DNA from 2 places in the Candidatus Thiodiazotropha sp. AKAK2 genome. Region 1 is predicted to be linked to the other one. Evidence: predicted binding sites of a transcription regulator. Region 1 holds the regulator's gene; the other holds the start of a gene.
The links. The regulator FliA, encoded in region 1, starts transcription of late flagellar genes. The targets are predictions, from matches to a motif close to GCTAAAGTTNNNNNNNNNNCNGCCGATA.

Region 1 (4,223 bases):
ACGACGTCGAGCACCTCCAGCACGGAATCCATCAGATCGGGGCCGACGCTGCGCTGCCCTTGGCGCAGCACATTGAACACATCCTCGGCACGATGACAAACCTCGACCAGAGGTTCTATGGTCAGAAATCCGGCGCCACCTTTAATGGTATGGAAACCACGAAATACCGCATTGAGCAGATCAAAATCATCCGGTTGTTGCTCCAGATCGACCAATTGCTCACTGAGCAATTCGAGAATTTCACCCGCTTCAACCAGAAAATCCTGAAGGATTTCGTCGTTGACATCGATGCTCATCTATCACTCCCGGTAACACTGCCGAATATTGCCATTCTTATTGACTGATATATCGGTCTGAACTCGAATAACTAAAATCCAAGACTTGAGAGCAGGTCATCCACGTCATCCTGACTGGTCACTTGATCGCCTTGATCGAGTCCAGGAATTGCCGGGCCAGCCAATTCTTCCTTCTCTTTCTTGCCAGAATCGTCTTCAAGCTTGTTGCCGGTAATACGGACCAACATGACTAACTTCTCTTCCACATCATGTACCAGAGTGATTACCTTGCGGATAATCTGACCGGTGAGGTCCTGAAAATCCTGTGCCATCAGCACATCGGACAGGTTTTTGTGCAACTCTGCCGCATCCTCCTTTGACTTGAGCAGATACTGAGACAGGTCGCGACTCAAATCCACGAACTCTTCTTTATCCAACATGCGGGAACGCAGTCGCTCCCACTGCTCCGAAAGCTCAGTGGACTGCTTCTCGATTCCCTCGATCAACGGCATGCTCTTTTCCACTGCGGTGAGGGTGCGATCCGCCGACTGCTCGGTCATGGTTATGACGTAGGTCAGTCGCTCCTTGGCATCCGGTATTTCCACCGTTGTCATGTCACTGATTTTTGCATCGAGTAAAAAGCCGTTGATTGCATCATGCAGTTCACGGGTCAAGCGACCGACTTCGAGGAATAACTGATCGTTACTTGCGGGGGATGTTAAAGAAGCAATCAGTCTTTCAGACTCTTCTTGATCGCCCGATTCCAGGCTGGCTACCAATGCTCTTGCCGTCTCTAACCGCTGCTGGTTATCCTGATTGTGCCCCATATTGATAAACTCCAGGCGATAGAAGCTCAACCCACACGTTCAAAGATCTTGTTGATCTTCTCTTCAAGGGTCGTAGCGGTGAAGGGTTTGACGACGTAACCATTGACGCCGGCTTGAGCCGCTTCGATGATCTGCTCACGTTTTGATTCGGCGGTCACCATCAAAACCGGCAGACCGGCAAGTTTTTCGTCTGCCCGCACGGCTTTCAACAGATCGATGCCGGTCATCCCGGGCATATTCCAGTCGGAGACCAGAAAATCGAAATTACCGCTCTGCAGCATCGGCAGCGCCGTCAGACCGTCATCTGCCTCCTGGGTATTGTTGAAACCCAGATCGCGTAGCAAATTTTTGATAATACGCCTCATGGTGGAGAAATCGTCCACAATCAGGATCTTCATGTTTTTATCCAATGCTCACTCCCTCCTGCATATCACCGGTGGTTTCCAGTCTCGGCACACACAGGCCAACCAATTACTACTCTTCGTCACGTACCAATGAAAGCCAGTCCGTCAAACGTGAACGCAGACGCAGAGTTGCCTGACTGTGTATCTGACAGACTCTGGATTCACTGACACCCAGCACATGGCCGATTTCACGAAGATTCATTTCATCATCGTAATACATCGCGATTACCAATCGCTCCCGCTCCGGCAGGCTTGCAATCGCCTCTGCCAGCGCCTTCTTGAACGCATCCTTCTGCAGGCCATCGAACGGACTGTCCATCGGGCCTTCCCGGGTAGCCGGAAAACCGTCACTGACAGCGGTCAGTTCATCCAAACTGAAGATCCGGCAGCCGGTCGAATCCTGGAGAATCTGGTGATAATCCTCCAGACTCATATCCAGCGCCTTCGCCACTTCAACATCCCGGGCATCCCGGCCTTCGTGGTTTTCGATCTCACGCATCGCTTCCGCCACCATGCGTGCCTTGCGATGCACGGATCGAGGTGTCCAGTCGCTGCGTCTGATCTCATCCAGCATGGCGCCACGAATGCGGATACCCGCATAGGTTTCGAAGCTGGCGCCCTGAGTGGGATCATAATTCTTACTCGCCTCAAGCAGGCCCAACATACCGGCCTGGATCAGGTCATCAGACTGAACATTGGGTGGCAGCCGATTCATCAGATGATAGGCAATCCTCTTTACCAGTCCTGCATGCTGATCAACCAGATCATTGTAGCTCTGCTGTTTTTGCACGGCGGTGTATGTCGCTAAACCGTTCACCGTCTTACTCCCCATATTGGCTTGAAAATTGGATCAGGCGTTCGACAAAAAACTGCAGATCCCCACTGACTCCGGTTGGTACAGGCCAGTTATCGGCCTTTTTAGCTAAATTCTTGAACGCCTGCGCTACTCTGGAGCGAGGAAAAGCCTCGACAACCGGTTTTTGGCTCTTTACCGCCTTTCTGAGCTGCTCATCAAAAGGAATACTCCCCATGTAGCTGAGCATAACATCAAGGTACTGATCGGTGACCCGACACATCTTATTGTATAGGTCCCTGCCCTCCTGGACGCTCTTCACCATATTCGCCAGTATACGAAATCGACTGATGCCATGCTCACGATTTAACAACTTGATAATCGCATAGGCATCGGTGATCGAGGCCGGTTCGTCACACACCACCACAATCTGCTCCTGAGCGGCCCGGCTGAAGCTGATCACCAGATCGGAGATGCCGGCTGCCGTATCGATCAGCAGCACATCCACATCGTTGGCCACCTCGCTGAACGCATGGATCAAACCGGCGTTTTCAGCACGCGACATTTCAGCCATATGCTGCATACCGGACGCCCCGGGCACGACTTTCATGCCTTTCGGTCCGGTAACAATGATATCTTCCAGTGAAGACTCCCCCCGCATCACGTGGGAGAGATTGTGTTCAGCATGTAATCCGAGTACCACATCCAGATTGGCGAGCCCCATATCCGCATCCAGTAGCATGACCCTTCGCCCGAGTTCTTGCAAGGCCACACCGAGATTGGCGGAGATATTGGTCTTGCCTACCCCACCTTTACCTCCGGTGACGGCGATCACTCTGACGGGTTCTGGATTCACCATTCTGCGCAGTCCGGTAGCCTGGTCTTCGATCTGTTCAGACATTTGCATGTTCACTCGTTCCTCCGAAGGCCATAGCCAGATACTCCTCATCGGGTTGATGCTCTGTCTGTTGCGTCATTTCAACAGCCTGCCGAATTAAAATCTCCGCCCGGGCAACCTGAATATCTTCAGGAACCCGCTGACCATCCGTGGTGAATGCCAAAGGCAACCGGGACTCCAGTAGTGCGGAGACTACGCCACCCAGTGAAGCGGCTTCATCCATTTTGGTCAGAATCGCGCCAATCGGGGAGATAGCGCCGAATGAGCGTATCGCGTGACTCAATGCACTGCGTTGGGTGGTTGCCGAAAGTGTAAGCAGTGCCTTGACCGGATGATTGCCCTGCTTCAGCAGGCCGAGTCGCTCAGTCAGTTTCAGATCCCGTTGCCCCATGCCGGCGGTATCGATCAGCACCAGCCGTTTTTCGGAGAAAGCGTGCAGTGCACTGCTCAGCTCTTCAGCTGTCGAGGCACTGCGAACCGGCACATCGAGAATCTGGCCATAATTCTGTAGTTGCTCCTGGGCGCCGATTCGATAGCTGTCGGCAGAAATCAGGGCGAGGTGACGATTACCGTGACGCAGACAGAATTTGGCGGCCAACTTGGCGATGGTGGTGGTTTTGCCCACACCGGTGGGTCCGACCAGGGCCAATACCCCACCGGCATTCAGCAGGTCATTGCTCTCCACCGACAACTCACGGCGCAGGTGATTCAGTGCCTGAAGCCAGGCTTGTTCAGGGGATTCGGCATCTTCGGCCCGATAGGCCAGTTCACGACAATGGGCCGCATCCAGCCCCAGGCCCATCAACTGTCGGATCAACTCCTGAGTCTGGGGACGACGATGGCCGAGATCACGCCAGGTCAACTCGGAAAGCTCGTTCTCCATCATTCGCCGCAGCGCCTGCATCTCCTGACGCATCTCCCGTAACACCGGGTCCTGACTCCACTCAACCCGAGGTCTCTCCAGGGGAGGCTCCGGATCGTAGTCAGCCTTTGGCTTGGCGCGATCAGTCTCAGGTTTGATTTTCT
Region 2 (4,223 bases), on a different contig from region 1:
ATCATCGCTGAAGCGATGCAGAAGGTTGGTAAAGAGGGTGTCATCACCGTTGAAGAGGGTTCCGCCCTGCAGAATGAACTCGACGTGGTTGAGGGTATGCAGTTCGACCGCGGTTACCTCTCTCCCTATTTCGTAACCAATCAGCAGAACCAGGCCGCTGAACTGGACGAGCCCTTCATCCTGCTGCACGACAAAAAGATCTCCAACATCCGTGACCTGCTGCCTGTGCTCGAAGGCGTAGCCAAAGCCGGTAAGCCACTGCTGATCATCGCTGAAGACGTGGAAGGCGAAGCCCTGGCCACACTGGTGGTCAACAATCTGCGCGGTATCGTCAAAGTGACTGCGGTCAAAGCGCCCGGTTTCGGTGACCGTCGTAAAGCCATGCTGCAGGATATCGCGATCCTCACCGGTGGTACCGTGATCTCTGAAGAGGTCGGTCTGTCACTTGAGAAGGCTACCCTGGAAGACCTGGGCAGCGCCAAGAAAGTGACCATCACCAAAGAAGAGACCACCATCATCGATGGTGCCGGCGTGGAAGGCGATATCAAAGCCCGCGTTGAGCAGATTCGTTCACAGATCGAAGAGACCTCTTCCGACTATGACCGTGAAAAGCTGCAGGAGCGGGTTGCCAAGCTCGCCGGCGGTGTTGCGGTGATCAAAGTCGGTGCGGCCACCGAGGTGGAGATGAAAGAGAAGAAAGCGCGTGTTGAAGACGCGCTGCATGCGACCCGCGCAGCCGTTGAAGAGGGCGTTGTCCCCGGCGGTGGTGTGGCGCTGGTCCGCTCTCTCTCTGCACTGGATAATCTGAAAGGTGAAAACCACGATCAGGATGTGGGCATCGGCATTGCCTGCCGCTCCATGGAAGAACCAATGCGTCAGATCGTTGCCAATGCGGGTGGCGAGCCATCCGTGGTCCTGGACAAGGTGCGCAGTGGCGAAGGCAATTTCGGTTTCAATGCCTCCAATGACACCTATGGCGACATGATGGAGATGGGTATCCTGGATCCCACCAAGGTTACCCGTTCTGCGCTGCAGAATGCCTCTTCCGTAGCCGGCCTGATGGTCACCACCGAGTGCATGGTCGCTGATGAGCCTAAGGATGAAGCGGCCGCTCCTCCAATGGGCGACATGGGCGGCATGGGCGGCATGGGCGGTATGATGTAATTGCCTCTCAACGCTCTTGGGGCCTAATAACAGGCCCCGAAATGCCTCTAAAAACCCCGTCTCCGTCAGGAGGCGGGGTTTTTTTGTGAACTCTGTGTAAGGAACTAAATAATTTCCCGATTTTGCCGTTATCTCTTATGGCTAAGTAATTAACGCACAGGGACGCGCAATTCTTTCCTGAGGTGTTAAAAAAATGTTCCGCAATATCGGCATTTCCGCGCGGTTTGTGATTGCTACCGTTGTTGCTGTAATGGTTGTTCTGGCTATTACCCTTGTCACCACATTCAACTATATGGGAGGTATTCTGAGTGCCTCTGAAAAGAATGAGATGAGTGAAATCTACCAGAATGTGGTCGCAGGCATCGATTCGGAGGGACGCTTGGCGCGAGCCATGAGTGCCCTTGTGGCCGGTATCCCCGATGTCCAGGAGGCGTTTGCCGACAAGGACCGGGAGACCCTGCATGGGCTGTTCGTACCCGGTTTCGCCAAGCTGAAGAAAGAGTACGGAGTCCGTCAGTTCCAGTTTCATGAGCCCCCTGCCACCTCCTATTTGCGTGTCCACAAGCCGGCGAAATTTGGCGATGACCTCTCCGGTTTTCGTCTCACCGTGGTGGAAGGCAATAACAGCAAAAAACCGATTCAGGGATTGGAGGTTGGTGTTGCCGGTCTGGGAATTCGTGGTCTGGTGCCAGTCAGTAACAAGGGCAAGCATATCGGTACGGTCGAGTTCGGAATGTCCTTTGGACAGGCCTTTTTCGATGAGTATGCCCAGAGTCATGATGTGGATCTGGAGCTCTATATCGACCGTAAAGGTAATATGGACCGCTTCGCCACCACCATGGATGGCAATGAGTTGATTGCCAAGGATCAATTGGGTCAGATTCTCCGGGGTGAAGGTCAATATGGACGGGGTGAGTTGAACGGCAAGCCGGTGGCTTACTATGCCGCGAACGTCACCAACTATTCCGGTGATCCGATCGGTGTACTGCTGGTTGCGAAAGATCGTTCCGAAGCTGCTGAAGCGGTTACCAAATTGACCTGGATACTGCTTGTCCTGGGTCTGGTATCGGTGGCGGTGATCGGTCTGCTGGTCTGGCTGATCAGTCGCGGTGTGGTGCAGCCGATCTGCAACGCAGCAGAGGCCATGGAGGGGATCGCCTCTGCGGATGGGGATCTGACGGTACGCATGGATGAGACCGGAGAGGATGAAGTGGCTCGTCTGTCCAAGGGCTATAACCGTTTTGCAGACAAGATTGAGGGAATGGTCAAGAACGTCTCCAACTCGGCGGGCAATCTGAGCGTTCAGATCGGTGAGTTTGCCAATCTCGCCGAACATACCAACAGCGGTATCCGCAAGCAGTATGAGCAGACCACCCAGGTGGCCACGGCGATGACCGAGATGTCTGCGACTGTGCACGAAGTGGCACAAAATACCACCCAGACTGCCGAGGCGGCCCAAGAGGCGGATAAGCAGGCGAATTCCGGTCGGGAAGTGGTGATGGATGTGACCAAGAGCATCGATCGTCTGGCGACCGATGTGGGGAAGGCAGTCGAAACGGTACAGCATGTGGCCCAGGACAGTGAGCGCATCGGTTCCGTGCTGGATGTGATCCGCGGTATCGCCGATCAGACCAACCTGCTGGCACTCAATGCGGCCATCGAGGCGGCGCGTGCCGGTGAGCAGGGACGGGGATTTGCCGTGGTGGCCGACGAGGTTCGCACCCTGGCAAAACGGACCCAGGACTCCACCGAAGAGATCCAGGAGATGATCGAGAGCTTGCAGTCCGGTGTTCATCAGACGGTATCCGTTATGGAGACCAGTCAGAAGCAGGCGGCTGAGAGCGTGGAGCAGGCTGGGCGGGCCCATCAGTCACTCAAGGAGATTACCCAGGTAATCGATTCGATCTCCAGTATGAGTGGACAGATCGCCACGGCGGCTGAAGAGCAGAGTGCGGTTGCGGAGGATATCAATCGCAACATCATCGATATCACCCAGATTGCTGATGAGACCAGCAAGGATTCAGACCGTAGCTATGAGGCGAGTACCGATATGTCCGTTGAAGTGGACAAGCTGAGTCACTTGCTGGATCAGTTCAATATCGGCGATGGCCATGCCAAGCAGTTGCAGCAGGCGATGGTGGCCCATCTGAGCTGGAAGACCAAGTTGAGAGGTTTTCTGGACGGCAAGGGTGCACTGGATGAGCGGGTCGCCTTCGATCATACCCAGTGCGGTTTCGGCAAGTGGTATCACACCCAGGGTAAGCATGAGCTGAGCCATATCAGTGAGATCAATCAGATCGAGAAACCCCACAAAGAGCTGCACGATCTGATCAAGACAATCGCCGACCTGAAACGGAACGGCGACATGGTCGGCGCGGAAAGGGAGTATGAACGGGTTGGGCCGATGTCGGAGAATATCGTCAATCTGATGCGCAGTATCAAAGGCAAACTTTAAACAACCCCTGCCTTCAACCAGCGGGGTATCAATCTCCCGCTGGTTGAAGCTGGCATCCCCCCTTTGAGCTGATCCCGGCTCAATTGACAGAATCCCCCGCTATAGGCAGACTGAAGCTGTCTCCATCACCTTCATATGTTTCAACCTGGCGACTGAATTACTCCAGTCAGGGCTTCAGACATGCGCCTGATCAAGGCGAGGTTTGCAGAGAACGAGGGGCTGCCTTCGTCAGAGGGTTGGTAAAATCCCCTGATGGCATGGCCAGGCATGGTTAAATGTTTGCTGCTGCTCATAATTGTGTGTGGTGAGAGACAGCTTCAAACAAACGGATTAGTATTAGGGCCAATTGGATTCGTGTTAACAGGGCCCAACAGGCCGAACAATTGGATCATATTGAATTACACCCGACTGAGAATGGGGTAGCCCGGTAACAAAAAGGGAGCTGTCGCCTTGAATTTGGCGTATTGAAGCGCGCCATGAGCGTTCCGGGTGAGAGAGCCTGACTGATACCAATCCAGATATGAAAAAGATCCTAGTACTTCAATTTTCGCAAACCGGACAGCTCTCCAATATTGTGCAATCGATCAGTACGCCGCTACAGGAA

Region 2: the regulator FliA is predicted to act here: its motif matches at 1,268-1,295, upstream of AC4IE8_RS14215 (methyl-accepting chemotaxis protein).

The regions. Positions count from the first base shown of each region.
Region 1 is NZ_JBSYOP010000038.1:261,683-265,905, forward strand. It holds gene AC4IE8_RS21235 (chemotaxis protein CheA) at 1-296, opposite strand, end outside; gene AC4IE8_RS21240 (protein phosphatase CheZ) at 368-1,102, opposite strand; gene cheY (chemotaxis response regulator CheY) at 1,129-1,500, opposite strand; gene AC4IE8_RS21250 (RNA polymerase sigma factor FliA) at 1,577-2,323, opposite strand; gene AC4IE8_RS21255 (MinD/ParA family ATP-binding protein) at 2,328-3,206, opposite strand; gene flhF (flagellar biosynthesis GTPase FlhF) at 3,193-4,223, opposite strand, start outside.
Region 2 is NZ_JBSYOP010000031.1:50,770-54,992, reverse strand. It holds gene groL (chaperonin GroEL) at 1-1,164, shown strand, start outside; gene AC4IE8_RS14215 (methyl-accepting chemotaxis protein) at 1,358-3,619, shown strand; gene AC4IE8_RS14210 (dialkylresorcinol condensing enzyme) at 4,140-4,223, shown strand, end outside.